DNA from 4 places in the Corallincola luteus genome. Region 1 is predicted to be linked to each of the others. Evidence: predicted binding sites of a transcription regulator. Region 1 holds the regulator's gene; each other region holds the start of a gene.
What was found. The regulator sigma-54, encoded in region 1, starts transcription at its own class of promoters, with help from an activator protein. The targets are predictions, from matches to a motif close to GTTGGCACGNNNNTNGNNT.
Positions count from the first base shown of each region.

Region 2: the regulator sigma-54 is predicted to act here: its motif matches at 2,438-2,456, upstream of EZV61_RS07200 (DUF1194 domain-containing protein).
Region 3: the regulator sigma-54 is predicted to act here: its motif matches at 2,556-2,574, upstream of EZV61_RS06865 (DUF3192 domain-containing protein).
Region 4: the regulator sigma-54 is predicted to act here: its motif matches at 2,948-2,966, upstream of fliE (flagellar hook-basal body complex protein FliE).

Region 1 covers NZ_SJXE01000003.1:68,142-72,971, forward strand. The annotation lists gene EZV61_RS08350 (HPr family phosphocarrier protein) at 1-246, opposite strand, end outside; gene rapZ (RNase adapter RapZ) at 252-1,124, opposite strand; gene ptsN (PTS IIA-like nitrogen regulatory protein PtsN) at 1,121-1,570, opposite strand; gene hpf (ribosome hibernation promoting factor) at 1,579-1,866, opposite strand; gene EZV61_RS08370 (RNA polymerase factor sigma-54) at 1,898-3,394, opposite strand; gene lptB (LPS export ABC transporter ATP-binding protein) at 3,484-4,209, opposite strand; gene lptA (lipopolysaccharide transport periplasmic protein LptA) at 4,213-4,743, opposite strand; gene lptC (LPS export ABC transporter periplasmic protein LptC) at 4,727-4,830, opposite strand, start outside.
Region 2 covers NZ_SJXE01000002.1:147,467-152,296, forward strand. The annotation lists gene EZV61_RS07185 (PAS domain-containing sensor histidine kinase) at 1-776, shown strand, start outside; gene EZV61_RS07190 (hypothetical protein) at 746-1,147, opposite strand; gene EZV61_RS07195 (hypothetical protein) at 1,152-1,559, opposite strand; gene EZV61_RS07200 (DUF1194 domain-containing protein) at 1,561-2,379, opposite strand; gene EZV61_RS07205 (hypothetical protein) at 2,706-3,638, shown strand; gene EZV61_RS07210 (RtcB family protein) at 4,248-4,830, shown strand, end outside.
Region 3 covers NZ_SJXE01000002.1:64,804-69,633, forward strand. The annotation lists gene EZV61_RS06850 (efflux RND transporter permease subunit) at 1-155, opposite strand, end outside; gene EZV61_RS06855 (efflux RND transporter periplasmic adaptor subunit) at 177-1,325, opposite strand; gene EZV61_RS06860 (BUD32 family EKC/KEOPS complex subunit) at 1,633-2,289, opposite strand; gene EZV61_RS06865 (DUF3192 domain-containing protein) at 2,617-2,982, shown strand; gene EZV61_RS06870 (carbohydrate kinase family protein) at 3,047-3,958, opposite strand; gene EZV61_RS06875 (DUF308 domain-containing protein) at 4,201-4,746, shown strand; gene EZV61_RS06880 (2-hydroxyacid dehydrogenase) at 4,811-4,830, opposite strand, start outside.
Region 4 covers NZ_SJXE01000001.1:1,205,883-1,210,712, forward strand. The annotation lists gene EZV61_RS05310 (sigma-54 dependent transcriptional regulator) at 1-27, shown strand, start outside; gene EZV61_RS05315 (sensor histidine kinase) at 279-1,478, shown strand; gene EZV61_RS05320 (sigma-54-dependent transcriptional regulator) at 1,480-2,844, shown strand; gene fliE (flagellar hook-basal body complex protein FliE) at 3,018-3,344, shown strand; gene fliF (flagellar basal-body MS-ring/collar protein FliF) at 3,374-4,830, shown strand, end outside.

The DNA.
Region 1 (4,830 bases):
GGACTCAACAGCATCCAATGCCTGCTGTGCTTCATCCCCTTCGGCAACGACCTGGATCTCTTGCCCCATACAGGTTTCCATCATCAGCAGTCCCATGACACTGGCGGCGGAAGCGGATTTTCCTTGATGCTCAATCATCACTTCGGCATCAAATTTGTTGACCAGCATGACTAACTTGGTTGCTGCACGGGCATGCAAACCCAGTTTGTTTTTTATCAGTAGTTTCTTTTCAATGCGTTGTGTCATAAAGACTAATGACCTAGTTCTCGGTGACGGATCTGAATTTCGTTACGTAACTCTTTGAACTGCTTTGCCAATGTTTCGGCAATGAACACAGAGCGGTGTTGTCCACCGGTGCAACCGATAGCGACGGTTACATAGCTTCGATTGTTCAGTTCCAGATGTGGCAACCAGGTATTGAGTAAGTTGTTTATCTGCCAGATGAATTTGGCCACGATCGGTTGGCGGCTAAAAAACTGCTCAACTGGGGCGTCTAATCCGGTCATGGGGCGTAGTTCTGGTTCCCAATGGGGGTTGGGTAAGAATCGTGCATCAAACACATAATCAGCGTCTTGCGGAATACCGTATTTAAAGCCAAAGGACTCAAATACTAAAACCAGATGGCGATCAGCATTGCCTAGTAACCGTTCTCGCACCAGATCGCTGAGTTGATGTATCGACAGCTGAGAGCTGTCTATCTGAAGATCGGCACGGGAGATAAGCGGTTCAAGTAAACGCTGCTCTGCTTCAATCGCTTGCTCCAGAGATACACCATGCTTGGAGAGTGGGTGGAGCCGTCGAGTTTCGCTAAAGCGCTGGATCAATGCACTCTGCTGCGCATCCATAAACAGAACCGTACAGCGGCATTGCTGACATAAAAGGTCGAGAATTGTTTCCAGCGTATGTGGGTCTTCGGGCAGGTTTCTGACGTCAATGCTGACGGCGATATCGCTATAGTGCCCACTTACTTGAGCAACCAGTGTCGGTAGCATGGCTACCGGGAGGTTGTCGACACAGTAGTGACCTAAATCCTCCAATACGCGAAGCGCAACACTTTTGCCTGAGCCTGAGCGGCCACTGACAATCGTTAGTTTGGGTTTTGCGGCCACGTCAGTGCTGGTCATGAATCGGTGATGATTTCGTATAATTGTTGATCGTTAGCGGCACAGCGGAGCTGTTTGAGGACTTGTTTATCTGACAATTTGGCGGCGATAGCCGACAAGGTCTTCAGATGTTCCTGACAACTCTGTTCTGGAACCAAGAGGGCGAAAATCAGATCCACCGGTTTGTTATCAATTGCATCAAAGGCGATAGGCTCATCGCACTGCAATAACACGGCGACTGCTTTATTGGCGTTAGTGATCCTACCGTGGGGAATGGCAATGCCGTTACCTATACCGGTACTGCCTTTCTTTTCACGTTCTAGAATACTTTCGAAAATGGCTTTGTGGCCATGTTCTGGCAAGTGCTTGGCTGCCAATTCACTGGCCATTTCTAATATTCGTTTCTTACTTGAACCATGGACTGCACTTCGGGTGCAGTCCAGGCTAAGTATGGATGATATATCCATAGACATCTCTAGTGAGCGTTTAGCTTTTCTTTGTGTTTTATTACTTGCCGATCGAGTTTATCGATCAACGAGTCGATAGCTGCATACATATCACGATGCTCTGCATTCGCAAAGATCTCTCCACCATTTAGGTGCAGTGTGGCTTCGGCTTTTTGGGTTAATTTCTCAACATTGAGGATCACGTGGACATTGTTGATGTGGTCAAAGTGGCGCTCTAATTTACTAAATTTTCCGTCGACATACTCTCGCAGAGAGTCTGTTACTTCTACATGATGGCCGGTAAGATTGATTTGCATAGACCTCATCCTTATTTAGTTTTATTGCCTGCTATAGCAGGCTTTTTCGCTGATTTGACGGTGGAATAGACAAGGATTCCCGATACTTCGCAATGGTTCTCCGCGCTACCTGAATTCCCTGATCTGCCAGTAGGTCAGCAATCTTGCTATCTGACAAAGGCTTATTAGGGATTTCTGCCGCCACAAGTTTCTTGATTAACGCTCTAATTGCCGTTGAAGAACATTCTCCGCCACTTTCAGTACTGACATGACTGGAGAAGAAATACTTGAGTTCGAAAATACCCCGTGGGGTATGCATATATTTTTGCGTGGTTACCCGAGAGATGGTGGACTCGTGCATATCAACCGCTAAGGCAATATCATTGAGTACCATTGGCTTCATCGCTTCATCGCCGTACTCAAAGAAGTCGCGTTGGAACTGTACGATACAGTTGGCGACCTTGAGTAGGGTGTCGTTACGACTTTCCAAACTTTTGATGAACCACTTCGCTTCCTGCAGATGAGAGCGTATATATTGACTGTCAGTGGTGTTCTTTACCGTCCGGCTCATCGCTGCGTATTGCTGATTCACTTTCAGCTTGGGTACCGAGTCAGGGTTTAGCTCAACCACCCAACGTCCAGCTTTTTTCATTACCGACACATCTGGGATCACATATTGCTCATCACCGCTGATCACTGCGCTGCCGGGGCGCGGATTCAACGATTGGATCACCCGCAGAACTTCACGTAGCTGGTCTTCTTTCAGTTTGGTCTTGCGCATCAATTGGCGATAATCCCGGCTGGCTAGCAGGTCAATATACTGGCCAATAACCTGGCGGCACTCTTTTAGCCAAGGTGTCTCTTTGGCAAACTGATTGAGTTGTACCAGCAGACACTCCTGCAATGTGCGGGCACCTACGCCAATGGGGTCGAACAGTTGTACTCGCTTAATGACCGCTTCTACTTCATCAAGTTCGATATCTTCCTGCCCTAAAGAAGTAAGAATATCGTCGGCGGTGACCGTCAGGTAACCCGATTCATCAATCCCATCGATTATCGATGTCGCAATGGCTCTGTCGACATCTGTGAACGGGGTTAATTGCATCTGCCATTCCAGATGATCTTGCAACGACTCTGTGGTTTCGCCTTGATAGGTAAAGTCGGCGTCATCACTGAACGAGGAACCTGAAACGGGCGCTGCTGAAAGGTGGTCATCCCAGGTTGTATCGGTAGGCAGTTCTTCATTGATTTGTTGTTGGTTGAGCGCCTCAGATGTTTCCATGGCTGCATCTTCGCGCTCTTCCGACTGATTATTTTCAGCATTAGCCGTGGTTTGTTCCAGCTTGTCTGTCGCGGTATGGCTTTCACCATTAAGTTGCTCACTGGTTTCTTCCGCTTCGTTTTGCTCGAGTAGCGGATTATTATCCAGCGCTTCTTGGATCTCTTGCTGAAGGTCGAGCGTCGACAATTGCAATAGCCGGATTGCTTGCTGCAATTGCGGCGTCATGGTGAGTTGCTGACCTAAACGTAACTGTAATGACGGTTTCATCTACTTCCGTGACATTTAAAATAATGCTGTTGCTGTCATCGTTAATCGGCACTCAAAAGAGCCCGATGTATCAACGCTGGTTACTTACACTATAGCCGGAATTGTTCCCCGAGATATACGTCTCGTACCTTTTGGTCGGCTAACACTTGTTCCGGTTTTCCTTCGGCGATTAACTCTCCGTGGCTAACGATATAAGCATATTCGCACACATCGAGTGTTTCTCGCACGTTATGATCAGTGATCAATACACCGAGACCACGGTCTCTTAGGTGTTGAATAATCTTTTTTATATCCGTGACTGAGATAGGGTCTACGCCAGCGAAAGGCTCATCCAACAGCACGAACCTAGGCTCCACAGCCAGCGCTCTGGCAATCTCTACTCGGCGGCGTTCACCACCTGACAGTGACATACCTAAGCTATCTCTGATGTGAGTGATGCTAAACTCTTCTAGCAGATGTTCCAAGGTTTCCGTGCGCTGTAACCGGCTTAACTCTGGACGGGTTTGCAGTACTGCCATGATGTTGTCAGCGACACTGAGCTTACGAAAAATGGAGGACTCCTGTGGCAGGTAACCGATCCCCTTGCGCGCTCTGATATGCATGGGTGAAAGGGTCACATCTTCATCGTCAATCGTGATGCGCCCTTTATCGTTGGGTACCAGTCCAACCACCATATAGAAGGTGGTTGTTTTACCTGCCCCATTCGGTCCCAATAAGCCAACTATTTGGCCATCATTCAGCGCTAAAGAGACATTCTTAACTACTTGTCTATCTTTGTAGCTCTTGGCTAATTGACTGGCTTTCAATGTCGCCATGGTTTATTCCTTACTTTCGCCGAGCTGTTGTTGCAGCTGTTCGGGGAGAAAAATGGTTGTCACGCGATCATCTTTATCTGTGCCACTTTCTGCGACCATTTTTTGTTTGGCGATATCGTAATGAATAGTTTCGCCTTTCACTACGCTGTCTTGCTGCGTCAGTACCGCTGCGCCAGTTAATTGGATAGTGTTATCTGCTAATCGGTAACGGATCTCTGCAGCTTCGGCATGCATTTTTTGACCATTTTCCAAGACCTGACTGAACTTCGCTGGTTTACCGACAGCGATGAGCACCTCTTTTCCTGCGCCTGCGGATTGCTCAACCTGCAAAGTGTCGGCAAAGATCTGTAATGTGCCTTGATTTACCGTGACGTCGTCAAAGAAGGAGATAATGCCTTTTTGAATATCGATACTTTGGCGTTTTGCATCCACGCGGACTTCTTTATGAAAGTCACTTTCAACGGCGCTTAGGGAAGCCGATGTGGTCAGCAATAAGCCGACTAAGCTGAAGGTGAATCTATTTTTCAGGTTCATAGGTCGCTTTTACATCATTTAGCACTTCGATGTGCTCTTGTTCGACGTTGCCCTTTAATCCAACTCCATCGAGTCGGTAGCCAGGCC
Region 2 (4,830 bases), on a different contig from region 1:
CGCTGGCGAATCTATCATTAGTGCAGGGCGATCTCATTGCTCAGGTGCTGTTTCACTTGCTAGGTAATGCGGTGAAATTTAGTGATTCAGGAACGATTCGGCTAGAGGTTTCTGCGGATGATAGCCATATTACTTTTGCGATCCTGGATCAGGGGCCGGGGTTTGACGAAAACGAATCATCACAGCTGTTTGGGCTATTTGAACAGCGCGACAACAGCCAGACCCGTACTCATCAAGGCAGTGGTTTGGGTTTGACATTAAGTCAGCGCATTGTTGAGTCGATGGCGGGCACAATTGGTATCGAGTCAAAGCAAAAGGCACAGCCGTGGAGTGCAAAGGTGTGGTTCAGCCTGCCGCTGGTGAGCGTGCCTGAAGATAACTACATACCGGAATTGGATACGGCTAATCAATCACTGCAAGTGCTGGTGGCTGAAGACAGCAAAAGCAATCAGATGGTGATGAAGTTGATGCTGCAGCAACTTGGGCACGATGTCAGCCTAGTTGATAACGGTGCGGAAGCCGTGCAGGCTGTCAGCAGCAGCCAGTTTGACTTGGTGCTGATGGACTTGCGGATGCCTGTCATGGATGGCCTAGAAGCCAGTCGTCGGATCCGTGAGTTAGCAACGCCTATGTGTGACGTGCCAATTTTTGCGCTAACTGCGAATAGCGGGCTGAAAGAAGCGCAACAATTTGCCGCGATTGGGGTCAATAAGGTGCTGGTAAAACCATTGCGGTCGGAGCAGCTTCAAGACAGTCTGAGCGACCTTCGCGGCTGAGCGGGGGCACCTTGGTGGGCTCGAGTTGGTTTGATGCCTGCGATCAGCCGCTGCAGTAAGGCTGTGTGGTCCACTAATTTTGCACCGCAATAGAAGCTGCTTCCTACCTGATCGACGCGGACAATACGCACATGGCATTGTTGTTGGTCACCAACCCCGAGGATCATGGCGTAGCATGTACCGACGATAAACATGTGGCGACTTTTGAAGCCAATACCGTCATTCGAGATATTCAGCAGGGTCGTGTGTTGCCAACCGCTCAGCAAATAACGCCAGCCCTTTGGTTTCAGTCGCAGCCTGAGCCTCTGTACACGCATCGAGACGCGTGGATGGACTCGACTATTATGTTCGTCAGGATGATATTTACTCATCAGCTTAGTGCACCTTATACAACTCATATTCGATGGTGGTTACCAGGCGCAGATCGACGTAAACCTCCATCATGTATATCCCCGTAGGATCGTCTTGTAGCGGTTTGAGCCACACGGCGCTGCTACCGATTGCTTCGACCATGCGACTAGCGACTTTATTGAACTCACCGCTACCATCCTGTCGAGGGATGAAATGGATAGTGCTTAAAGTAAAAGGGGTGGCGGAAGGCTTTTCAACAACCAGGCCGTAGAGTGTCTCAGGAGTAATGGCGAATCGGTTTTGTTCTAAAAATACCGGTTTGGTGCCAGGGCTTTCAGCCAGGACTTCTCCAAAACGTATCTTGGGTTGTTCATCGGCGATGGCGTATCCAATCAGCAGTGCGGATAGGCAAAGCAGGAGAATTAATCGCATTTTAGTGCTCCTTTCGACGTTTTAGACTGATTGCCAGAAATAGTAAGCCGAGGGCGCTTAAGGATAACGAACCCGTGACTGGCACTATGACGCGAGTGGCCTCAGGTGGGATGCCATCGCCACTGATTTCATAACTGAGTTTTTGCTGGATCGCATCGCCAAACTGTTCGAATCGATCGACCTGCATCAGGAAAGCATTCTCACCGCCGACCACCTCATCCATGTAAAAGTCATTAACTGATTGGTAGGGGCTGATTACAATGCCGTTGATAGTATCGACTTTGGTCAGGGCATCGCCGCGGGCCTGTAGCGTATCTCTGCCACTATTTTCTATGCCGTCACCTGACACATCGATGATTTGGCGTGTGCCATTAAAGCCGTTGTCTTCGAACTGCGCTACACCGAAGTCGATGGCGTCGCCAACCCCTGTCATGTGCCAAAAAGGGCGAGCTAGTTCGGCAAGAGACGCTGAAAAATCCAGTGCCGAAGTGACTGAATCGATCAGTGTCCAATCGGCCATCACGCTCTGTTGGTTTTGGCCGCTCCACATAACCAACTGCACCGCTATTTTACCGAGTTCACCTTGTAAAATTGATTGTTGCACTTGATCATTGCTAAATGCCTGAGCGTAGCCATCCCGTTGCAGTAGGTATTCCTGATGGTTGACGCTACCTGATATATCCATTAACAACTGCAGCTCTACATCGACATCTAATTCGACTATCTCTATGGCATGACTTTGCGCCGATAAAGCAATCCAACTGCTCAAAGTCAAACTGACACTCTTCATAAAGAAAGCGACTTTTCTTCTGTTTTGCATTCTTCCGCTCCTTAACCCGAATTTGGCAAGTAACGACCTGCCACGTCAGTTGATACGTTTTCAAAACCTGTGCCGAACTCGTTGAGAGAGAATTTACCTATTAATTATCAATTAGATAGATAGTTATTGAGCGCTGGGGAAGTCGATTGGTTGAGGATTGCAAAATGCGAACAGTTGCATTTTGCAACTCTATCCTTGTTGCATTATGCGACTAGATGCCGCGATACATCAGCCGACAATTAGGGCTAACCATTTGATAAAAATGAAGTAAATTCTTGTGGCATAACAATTGATTCAGTTGGATTAGTCGGACGGAGGAGTTTGCAATGGCTAATCTAAATAGCAATAAACGTCGCAGCCAGAGCGCTGCCAAATATGTGGTGTCACTTTCAGTAATTAGTTTAGTACTCGTATTCCTGGGGGGAACCTGGGCCTGTATGCGCTATCAACAGGTAAAGAAACAGGTCAATCAACTCAATACTAACTTTCAGCAGCTGCAGGGTGAGGTTGATGTGCTCAGAACCTTGGAGCCAGGTGCCCGCAGTGACAATCTGTTTTCCCATGCGGCTAGCAGCATGCGATTACAGCCCGGTTGGGTGGTGCGAGTGCACAAGAGCCCTGATTTCAGAAAGGCTGTACCTGAACTGGTCGGTTCAGATTTAGGTAGCTTTGTGATGGACGAATCGCGTTTTCATTTAGCGCGCCACCGCTACAACCAGATAGAACGCCCACCCGTGGGGGCGTATCAGATGAATGGTGTTTATCCCAGTCTACATAAAGGTCGTCACCAATTTGTGTTGTCATTCAATGTTAACCGTCTATCGATGCAGCGCAGCAATGAGCCTAAAGTGGCCACACGTTGTTTTGCATCGTTACGCGTTAATGGCCGAGAGTTGTTTTCTGACAGCGTTAATCTCTATCAGGGGTTTCGTGATGAAGCCCTGCTAAATGGCGAGATCTCGCTGGAAAAAGGGATGCATCCTATCGCTGCGGTCATCTTTTGCGACATCTCAGCTTCACTGCGCGGTGAAGATGTTGAAGTGGTTTTCAAGAGTCGTGCCCCCGGTGACGCTACAGCACAGATCAATCGAAATTCAGTATTTCATGTGGCAAGACCCCAGCATGAACTGGCTAGACTGATGCAGCTAATGGAGTCGCAGCGTGACGATTCTCTTGAAACAGAGTTGTCGCAGCATCGTGAGCCGAAGGAGCTGATTACACCTAGCATCACGCCTGCCTCAATTAACTCAGAATTGTAGGTAGGGGGCGGTATGGTCGAGCAGTTTCAGGCGTTCCGGATGGTTATTTGGGTTTTACTGATCGTGGTGGGGGCTGCCATTTTCCTCTGAGCTTTGCTTAAACACACTTTTCATCTCCACCCGAAGCAAGGACGCGTTGCCGACAAAGAGGGCCCAGATGGGCCCTCTTTTATTTTAATTCCGAATGCTAGGCATTAGTTTTGTGATCTAATTTATTGGTTAATAAATTAATTGTTATATTGTGAATGAAAATTCATTTTTTATGTAATATGTCGAGATTCTATTTACTTTGGATATGATGTAAGGCTTTTACATTATAAAAATTATGTTTTATTTGTTTTTCATTATTTCTTGACAAAAAAATATTAGTCACTAATATCTCCACAGCTTATCCATTCATCAATTTAGAGGAGTACTTGAAATGACAGAGGTTACCTATATCAGCCATTAACTATGGTCTTTCAAGTACTTGTGCTTGCAAGGCCTTTGTTGGGGACTTGCAAGCCAGGAAGCATAAACACTAGCCCTGGCCATACGCCGGGGCTTTTAGTATCTGGCAGTCTTCCAAAGAATAATATATTCGCGATTTATATTGCGAAGGGGATTTTTATGCCTGTTAAAATAGAATTAAATAGCGGCGAAAAAAATAAAGATATGCCAGTGAAGATATTCACTGATGACATAGACCATGCTGCTATTAATCAATTAAAAAATATAGCTAAGTTGCCTATTATTCATCGTCATATAGCGGCGATGCCAGATGTGCATATGGGGATCGGTGCTACTGTTGGCGCGGTTATTCCGACCCATAAAGCGATTATTCCTGCCGCTGTGGGTGTGGATATCGGCTGTGGTATGAATGCGCTGCGGCTGTCGCTTAAGGCATCACAGTTACCGGATAACTTAAAGCCGGTACGTGAAGCGATTGAGCGCGCCGTGCCGGTGGGTGCCGCCTGCCATAAGCAGGTGTCAGTGCGCATCCAGGCATGTGCGGGGCTACAAGCTGGCATTGACCAGTTGTTTGAGCGCCATCCGACGCTGCTGAAAATGCTGAAAAACCCACAACAAACATGGGCGACTCAGATGGGGACGTTGGGCTCGGGTAACCACTTTGTTGAGCTGTGTGTCGATGACAGTGGCGATGTTTGGGTCATGCTGCACTCCGGCAGTCGTGGGATCGGTAATGCCATTG
Region 3 (4,830 bases), on a different contig from region 1:
CCGGCATAAGAGGTACTGACATTCACGCTGGGGGGCGCCAGATCGGGGAATTCGGAGATCGGTAACACCATCATCGACAGCAGCCCTGAGAGGGTCAAAACGATGGCAATAACAAAGGCGAATTTAGGACGATTAATAAAAACCTGACTGATCATAAGTATGTTCCCTGCCTAAAATCAGCCTTGATTTTCGAATGGTGTGGCTTCTGCCATTTGGGTTTCAACTTCTAACCCTGGACGCACTTTTTGCAGCCCTTCGATGATGATTTTTTCACCGGCTTCGAGGCCTGACTCCACGCGCCATTTAACGCCGTAGCGCCCGGACATTTTCACTTGCCTTTTTTCCACCTTATTGTCGCTGTTAACTACCAGAACAAAGCGGCCCAATTGATCTTCCTGGATAGCGACCTGGGGTATCAGTAGTGCCTCAACTTGCTCTGGCACATTGACAATTGCAGTGACGAACATGCCGGGCAGTAACGCTTTGTTGGAGTTAGCAAACAGCGCTCGGACGGTGACGGTGCCTGTGGTGGGGTCAACGCGGTTATCGACAAAATCGATCTGACCCGTCTGTTCGTACATCTCGCCATTGGGCAGACGCATCTCGATGACCAGATCAGATGCTTTTATCGCTGGTTCGCCATTATCACCACCGTCATTGCGGTACTTGGCGATAACCTTCTCACTGGCCTGAAAGTTGACTTCAATAGGATCTAAATTGACCAGGGTTGCGAGTGAGCGTTCGGGGGAGATGAGATCGCCTTCGGATACTTTCGAGCGGCTCATTCGGCCACTGATCGGTGCGACTATTTTGGTATAACTGAGATTGAGTTTGGCGGCTTTTAATGCCGCTTTGGCCCGTGAGACTTCCGCCTCGGTATCTAGCTTGTAGCCGGTCAGTTCATCCATCTCTTTGGCACTGATGACGCCAGCAGCGAAGATCTCCGTGCCGCGATTGTAATTGCTGAAGGCAACCTTTTTTGCCGCAACGGCTTGCTGTAACCGAGCTTCCGCTTGAGCAACTTCGGTGGCGTAAGTGTCTGGATCAATTTCAAACAGCAGATCGCCTTTGGCGACATCGGCACCCTCTTGAAACACTCTTCGTAGCAGTAGCCCAGAGACACGGGCGTTGATGGTGGTGTCTTCATTGGCTTGGGTACGACCAACAAACTCACTGTTAGGTGTAATGGATTCAATACCCGCTGCAACCACGATGACACTGGGTTTCGGTGGGGGAGGAGGGGCTTGTTTATTGTCGCATCCCGTAGCTAGCAAGAGTCCGACTATACAAAGTGTCCAGTGCAATGTTCCGTGTACTTTGTTCATATTGAATCTCAAATTACGTCTAAATTTCATTACCCAAGTGATAATGGTGAGGTCTATTTCGGAAATGTTGTTTAACATCCCATCATGATGATTCTAGCCATGAGCGGATGCTGCAAGACGGTGGCTAACTTTATGAATCAGCGAATTTTTTCTGGCTTTAAGGATAGACGATATTCTCTATGAAAAACCATGAATTTGATAAATTCATTAATGAATCAAGTCGCTTATCGAGCTTCCACTAGATTTAGACTGTGCTCGTTAGAAAATCGGCGTGTTGTCTGATGTGAACTGATGCTGCGATGTCACGCTAGCCGTGTTGATAGCGTTGCTGCCAATTGTTCACTCGACTTTGCAGCGGCGCTTTGATAGGAATGCCTGAATCCAACGTTTGATTTAAGTTCAGAATATCGCCGGTGCGTTGGTAGTCAGCCATCCCCGCGCTATTTGCCCAGTAATAGATCCCCCAATTGTGCAGATTCCAGGCAGAGTCATAAGGGTTGTGCTCATAATCGACGTAGAATAGCTGGTTGTCGGCGCAGACAAAATTGGCAGGAAAGTAGTCCAGATTCAGACCTGCGTGTTGGGCAATTTTTGAGATCTGATAGAGCTGTGGCAACACTGTTTCGACATTGCCATCTGCAATAAGGTCGTTTGCTAATACGCCTTCAATGTATGACTTGACCAAAAATCCACGCTGTTCATCGTGACTGAGTAACTTAGGTACGGGTATGCCCAGGCGATCTAGGGTGTGATAGGCATTCAGTTCAACCGTGACTTTGTTTTGATTGCCAAAATCATAATAGGGACACGGTTCGTCATGCATCATTTTGACGACGTATTTGCAGCCGTTATTGGTGGCCAAATAGGAATAGGCTGACTTGCCGCGGCCGAGAAAAGCGGTGAGTGTCAGTAGCCCTTGCTCGGTTTCCAATGTTGTACCTAGCTGTTGCCCTGCTGTTTGCATAACTGCTTCCATTACATCGTCACTGATAGTGCGATTCTAAGTTGTTGCATCTATTTGACTTTGCTTGAGGTCAATGGAAAGCCGCCCCGTTTTACTCCTCTGATTAAGCAGAGAGCCCGATCACCTTTTTTGTCATCGAACAAAGCGAACAGTGTTTTCACAGTGAGTTAGTCAAATCGACAACACAGTGGTCAAACTCATTATTTACTGTTGTTCAATATGTATCCAGTTATATAATTTATTTCATAAATACAGAGGGTTATGTTTTTGGCATGCGCGTTGCTAATTAACTATCCGAGATAGTTAGACTTACTAAGGGATAGTTGTATGAAGAAGACCTGCTTGCTACTTGCGTTGGCATTGCCACTGACATTAACTGGATGTGTTATCGCTGTTGGCGGCGATGGCGACCGCACCAGCTGGAGTTCTGACTGGGAAGATCGGGAGCGAATGAACCGCGAAAAACTGGAAAAAATGGAAGTCGGCGCGGCGATGGATCAGGTGCGAATGACCATGGGCACCGCTGATTTTGATGAGAAGTTGGTGAAGGGCGATGATAACTATCGCTTGTTGTATTACCGCACACAGCGCCAGCAAAAAGATGGTATCACCACCAAAGATGAGTGCACACCGTTAGTCTTTAAAAATGGCCAGTTGATTGGTTGGGGTGATAGCGCGGTAGCGCAGATCTAACGGAGCGATCAGGGTGGCAGTCTATAGGGCGCAGCTGCGCCCTATTACTTTGTGATGACAATAGTTAGCGAGTCGTCTGACTCAGTTCATCCAGCTGTTTGGCGTTAAGAAAACCTTCTGCCGCTCCTTTATCGCCAATCTTCCAAGACGCAAAGCGCACCGCTTGTTGCAATGCCTGATAGGGATTGCCTAGGCTCAGCCAGCCATGTACAAACGCTGAAAATAGCGCATCACCGGCACCGACAGTATTGATGATTGGCCGGGTCGTGATGGCGGGTGCATGGTAGAACTGACTGTCTTCAGCCACAAACATCAACGCACCTTCGCGGCCACGCCCCATGACAATAATTTGGTTGTGGTAGCGTTGATAGAGCTCACCAATAAAGGCCTCTGGCTCGCGGCCGTGCAAGCCTTCGTCGCTAAGGAAAAGGATATCGGCGGCGGCCATAAAATCTCGATTGTAGTCGTCATCAGGATCCGCCAGCACATGGACATCGGTGGCGATGGGCTTACCACTGGCTTTCACCTCTGCGAGCAGGGCGCGGTTGTAGTTGATGTTACACATCACAGCTAACTGGCATCGGCGCAGCTTTTTATCGAATAGCTGGCTATCAAATTCAGTCTCTTGGATCTGCTTTAGATCCACATGGATTTGGCGTTGGCCGTCGGGGGCATACAGGATCACCGATGCTGGGGTTTGCGCCAGTGTGCGACATACACCGTGGTGGCTAATGCCTAACTGTTTGAGCTCTGTTTCGACGATAGGGGCATTGACGTCGTTGCCAATCATCGAAACCATCTCCACTGGGTGCCCCAGTGTATGTAACGCTTTGGCAACGTTATATCCCACTCCTGAGACCGTCGTATTAATGCGATCGAAGGCATAAGTGACCGGAAAGTAGTTCAAGGGGAAACCATCGATAGCCAGTGTGGTCTCAATATTGATTAAGCCAGAGACCATGATTTCAGTTGCCATAAACGTGTCCTTACGAAGTTGTCGACCAGTTATAGTCATTGGGTTTACTGTCACCAGTTCGCTAGAGGCCCTTTTTAGCAAACCTTAAGTGTTGTTGTCTTTTGGCTAGATCATAGCGTTGAGTTTCGGGTACCGGCAGTAGAAAAAATGTCAGCGTTGATTAACAGTGCTTGCTTACTGTGACGAAGGCGCTAACGTATTGATTATTAAATATTGAAATTTCACAAGCTAAGGAATTTACCATGGCTGGATTAGCGCCAATGACAGAGCAGGCTCGCACGATAGCAAGACTCATGGCGGTAGCCATGATGGTGTTAGGGGGGCTGGCGATTATTCTGCCGTTTGCCGTAGGGATCGCGGCAGCGATTATTGTTGGTATAGCGATTACTTTGACTGGCGTTATGGGGATTGCGGTCAGTAAACGGATGAAACAAGCGGGCTATCAAACCATCTCCGGTTTCCTTTATTGGGGCTATTTGATTGTCGGCGTATTGCTGATCTTGATGCCAAAACTGACTCTGGGATTGGCCGCCTTCATGTTGGGTGCATTTTTTGTCTTTATCGGCGTGCTGAGCTGGCGTGCAGCGCAAAATGATCTGTCTGCAGCGACCACCAAAAAAGTCAAAGGTGCATTAAGTATGCTGCTTGGCGTGGCAATTGTGCTCTCTGGGGCGAGTGGCATTGCATGGCTGATTGGTGTTTGCTTCGGCGTTAGTCTGTTTATGCAGGGAATGAACGTGTGGTCTACTGTGTCCCGTTCACCGGTGATGTTTGAAGCTGACAGCTAGCGTTTGCGGATCTCCCCTCTCATTCGAGAGGGGAACAAAACAAAGCTATGATTAGCCCATCAAATTAGTGATGATCTGGCGCTT
Region 4 (4,830 bases), on a different contig from region 1:
TATCAGATCGCCAGAGATGATGAATAGCTACCGGTTTAACTGCTTCATCTGTTACTGAATAAAAAAGCACCTCAAATTGAGGTGCTTTTTTTATCTTCCAGCTCTCTTGGGGCAATGAACGTGTTTGATATTTCCCGCTGTTGAAAGCGTCAAAACCCTGTCTACATCTACTATTCTAACTAGATTGTTTCAGTTTTTATTAATTAAAACATGAGATTGAAATAGTTGGCACGCTCTTGGCTTTATCTCGGTATCGCGTCAAAAGGAGCGACATAGAGATGACACAGTCGAGCAATGTTGCCGATCAAGCCAAGTCCAGCAATGGACAGTTTCCTCCCCAGCTTCTCGCTACCGAGAAGGTGCCACTCAGATCTGAATCTGTAGTGATGGGTGAGATGGCAAAGCGCCAGTTGAATGAACAGAGCCTTCACGCCGAGGTATCGTCGACCGGGGTGCAGAATAACGCCAGTCGTATGCAGCACCTGATGGAGATCCTGCCTGCTGGGATTGTGGTATTGGATGGTAACGGCATCGTGCGTGAAGCCAACCCTATTGCCCTCGAGATGCTGGGTGAGCCGCTGATCGGTCAGCCATGGCGACACATTATCTCTCGGGCGTTCTCGCCGCAGGCTGATGATGGTCATGAGATCTCTCTGGCCAGTGGTCGGCGAGTGAAGTTGGCGTTGACTGCGTTATCGCCTGAGCCTGGTCAGTTGATTTTGATGACGGATCTAACCGAAACCCGTGAACTACAAAATCGGATCAGTCATTTGCAGCGTTTGTCGGCGCTTGGAAAAATGGTGGCGTCATTGGCTCATCAGGTGAGAACGCCACTTAGCGCTGCCATGCTGTACGCGGCAAATTTAGGTAATAACACCCTCACAACAGAAAATCGTGGAGCGTTTCACCTTAAGCTTTTGGCACGCTTACAAGACTTAGAGCAGCAGGTGAACGATATGCTGCTGTTTGCCCGCAGCGACAGTCAGATCGCCGCTACACCACTCTCCATGAAACAGCTTTTGTCCGATCTGCAGTCGCGGGTCGAAGCCATGGTTAGTAAAAGTCGTAGTCAGTTGCAGATCGAGTTGCCTGAGCCAGATATCGAGATTCTAGGTAACGCCAGTAGTCTGGCCAGCGCCATCAGCAATCTAGTGCACAACAGTCTACAAGCATCAGCGACCAATATTCATGTCTCTGCGAAACGTCAGCAGCAGATGGTCGCAATCGAGATCCGGGATAACGGCAAAGGGATCCCTGAGGCGATGCAGAAGAAAGTATTAGAACCGTTTTTTACCAGCCGCAGCCAAGGAACAGGTTTAGGCCTGGCCGTGGTTCAAGCGGTGGCGTCGGCGCATAAAGGCTCGGTGAGCCTTGTCTCCGGCGAGGGTCAGGGTACATGTGTGCAGCTGCTCATTCCCATACGTAATGAAGATGAGCTTAGCGCTGAAGTGCCACTAAAAGAGGCGTGGGGAGGTTAAGATGGCCGATACCAAAGTGCTCGTCGTTGAAGATGACGCCGGCTTGCGTGAAGCCTTAGTGGATACCCTGATGATTTCCGGGTATCAGGTAACTGAAGTCGATTGCGGCGAGGCTGCGCTGTTACAACTGTCCCGTGGCAAGTTTGATATTGTCGTCAGTGATGTGCAGATGCCGGGGATGAGTGGGCTACAGTTGTTGCGGTCTATTCGCAGTAAACTGCCGCAACTGCCCGTGCTGATGATGACAGCTTACGCCACCGTCGATGCGGCTGTGGCAGCCATGCGGGAAGGGGCTAATGATTATCTGGCGAAGCCGTTTGCTCCAGAAGTATTACTCAACCTGGTTAGTCGTTACGCACCAACTGACGGCAATGAACGCTACTCACCGGTTGTGGGTGATCCGCAAAGTGAAGCTTTACTAAAGCTGGCGGCCAAAGTGGCTGCGTCGGAAGCGAATGTCATGGTACTTGGGCCCAGTGGCTCAGGTAAGGAAGTGCTGGCGCGCTATATTCACGATAATTCGCCGCGCGCAGATGGTCCTTTCATTGCTATTAACTGTGCGGCGATCCCGGAAAATATGCTGGAAGCGACACTGTTTGGTTATGAAAAGGGCGCATTCACCGGCGCGTTGCAGGCATGCCCCGGAAAATTTGAGCAAGCACAGAACGGTACAATTTTACTTGATGAGATCACTGAGATGGATCTTGGTTTGCAGGCTAAACTTTTGCGCGTACTGCAAGAGCGGGAAGTTGAGCGCTTAGGCAGCCGCAAAACCGTCAAGTTGAATGTGCGGGTGTTAGCAACCAGTAACCGCGAGCTGAAGCAAACCGTGAGTGATGGTCAGTTTCGTGAAGATCTCTATTACCGATTAAACGTATTTCCGTTGACCTGGAAGCCACTGTCCCAGCGTCCTGGTGACATTATTCCGTTAGCGGAGCATCTGCTGGCTCGTCATAGTCAGGTTTCTGGCTCAGAGATCCCTATATTGACTGCGGCGGCTAAACATCGCCTGCAACATCATGCGTGGCCGGGTAATGTGCGTGAATTGGATAACGTGATCCAACGTGCGTTGATTCTGCAATCTGCCGGTAAAGTCGATGCAGACGATCTGATCATTGAAGATGAGATCACGGTTCAACTGCATACACCCACGACAGTTCATAGCGCTGAGCCAGAAGTGGCCATGGATGATGCTGAGGGGTTGGGCGGTGAGCTTAAGGTGCAAGAAAATCAGATTATTCTGCAGACATTGGAATCGTGCCAAGGGCGTCGAAAAGATGTCGCGGAAAAGCTAGGGATCAGCCCCCGTACCCTCAGATATAAGCTGGCAAGGATGCGCGATCTGGGTATCGAGTTGCCCGCTTAACTTTTTATCTACAAATATAAGGCAGGTTAAATACCTGCCTTTTCAATTTGTTAGATATTATCTTTCCTCGTGATACTCCTCCCTTTATGCATTTGTTTAACGTGTTGGCAGGCTCCTTGCAGTTACTCTGCTATATGTGAAATTTTTGACGCTCAGGCGTCAGGAGCATTCAAATGCAAGTGAAAGCCAACGATCTATACAGCGAAATGCAGGCGATGATGCGCCAGGCTCAGGCTCCAGAGATGCGACCTGATGCTGTCCCTGTAAATTCTGCCGGAGACAAGTTTGGTGGCCTACTTCAGAATGCCATTGATGGTGTCAATGATGTGCAATCTCAGGCGGGTCAGTTGAGAACAGCATTCGAGATGGGCGATCGCAATGTCAGTTTAGGTGACGTGATGATCGCTTCACAAAAATCGAGCGTTGCATTTCAGGCGACTGTTCAGGTTAGAAACAAGCTGGTTGAGGCTTACAAAGAGATCATGAATATGCCGGTGTAATCGGCGTATTTTAGACGGAGAGTTGAGTCGTGGCTGAAGCAACGCAAAATACAGAATTGATGGTTCCCGCCGCAGGCGGCGAGATGAGTAAAGACGCGCAGGTCGACAGTGGAGAGAAAAAATCTTCAGTGTTGGCCCATATTGGCAATGTCGATGTTCTGCGCCAAATTACAATTATTCTCGCCTTGGCAATCTGTTTGGCTCTTGCCGTATTTGTGCTTATTTGGGCACAAGAGCCAGAGATGCGTCCTTTACCGCAAATGGAAAGTGACGAGCTGCTGCAAACACTCGACTTCTTCGATCAAAATAAGATCACTTATAAACTTGAGCGTGATGTGTTGTCTATTCCGGCAGAGGAGTATCAGGATATCAAACTCAAGTTGGCTCGTGCCGGGCTGGAAGCAACCCCTGAGAACGGTACCGATATCTTGATGCAGGATATGGGTTTTGGTGTGAGTCAGCGACTGGAGCGAGAGCGCCTGAAGCACAGCCGTGAACAGCAGATCGCACGCACCTTAGAGGATCTGCGTAACGTTAAAAAGGCACGTGTACTGCTCGCTATTCCCCAGCAATCGGTATTTGCCCGTCGTGAGAAAAGCCCCAGTGCCACAGTCGTGCTGACTATTGGCCGCGGCTCAGCGCTGAGTCGCGAAGAGATCGACTCTGTGGTTGATATTGTTTCTTCTGCGGTCAATGGCATGGAACCGACGCGGGTGACAGTGACAGACCAGAGTGGCCGCTTACTTAATTCAGGTAGTCAAGATGCCAGCTCAGCACGTTCGCGCAAAGAGTATGATCTTGAGCGTCAGCGTGAAGCTGAGTACATGAACAAAATTGATTCTATTCTGATTCCTGTCGTCGGCTTAGGTAATTACACCGCGCAGGTCGATGTCAGTATGGATTTCACCACGGTTGAGCAAACCCAGCGCCGCTATAATCCTGACTTGCCAGCATTACGCAGTGAAATGACTGTTGAAGATAACTCTGTCGGTGGTGTTTTGGGCGGTATTCCTGGTGCATTGACTAATCAACCGCCAGTGGCCGCAGAGATCCCGGAAGAAGCGATCGGTGGTGGCCCTGCCGGTGGCGCGGCTCCAGGAAGAAGCCACCGTGAAGCCACTCGCAATTATGAATTAGATACCACCTTGAGCCATACCCGCCAGCAGGTGGGTGTGGTAAGAAGAGTCAGTGTTTCAGTGGCCGTCAACTATAAGTCAGTAGCGAATGCCGATGGTAGTGGTATTGATTTGGTGCCGCGAGCGCAGCAGGAGTTAGCCAATTTACGTCGCTTATTGCAAGGTGGAGTGGGCTTTGATGTGCAGCGTGGTGACTCGTTAGAAGTTGTCACCATCCCATTTGTTCGCTCCGATGATATGGTTGAGATTGAAGTGCCGATCATTGAACAACCGTGGTTCTGGAAAGCGATGCGACTGGTGATGGGCATCATTATTGTCTTGATCCTAGTATTGATGGTGGTTCGTCCGAT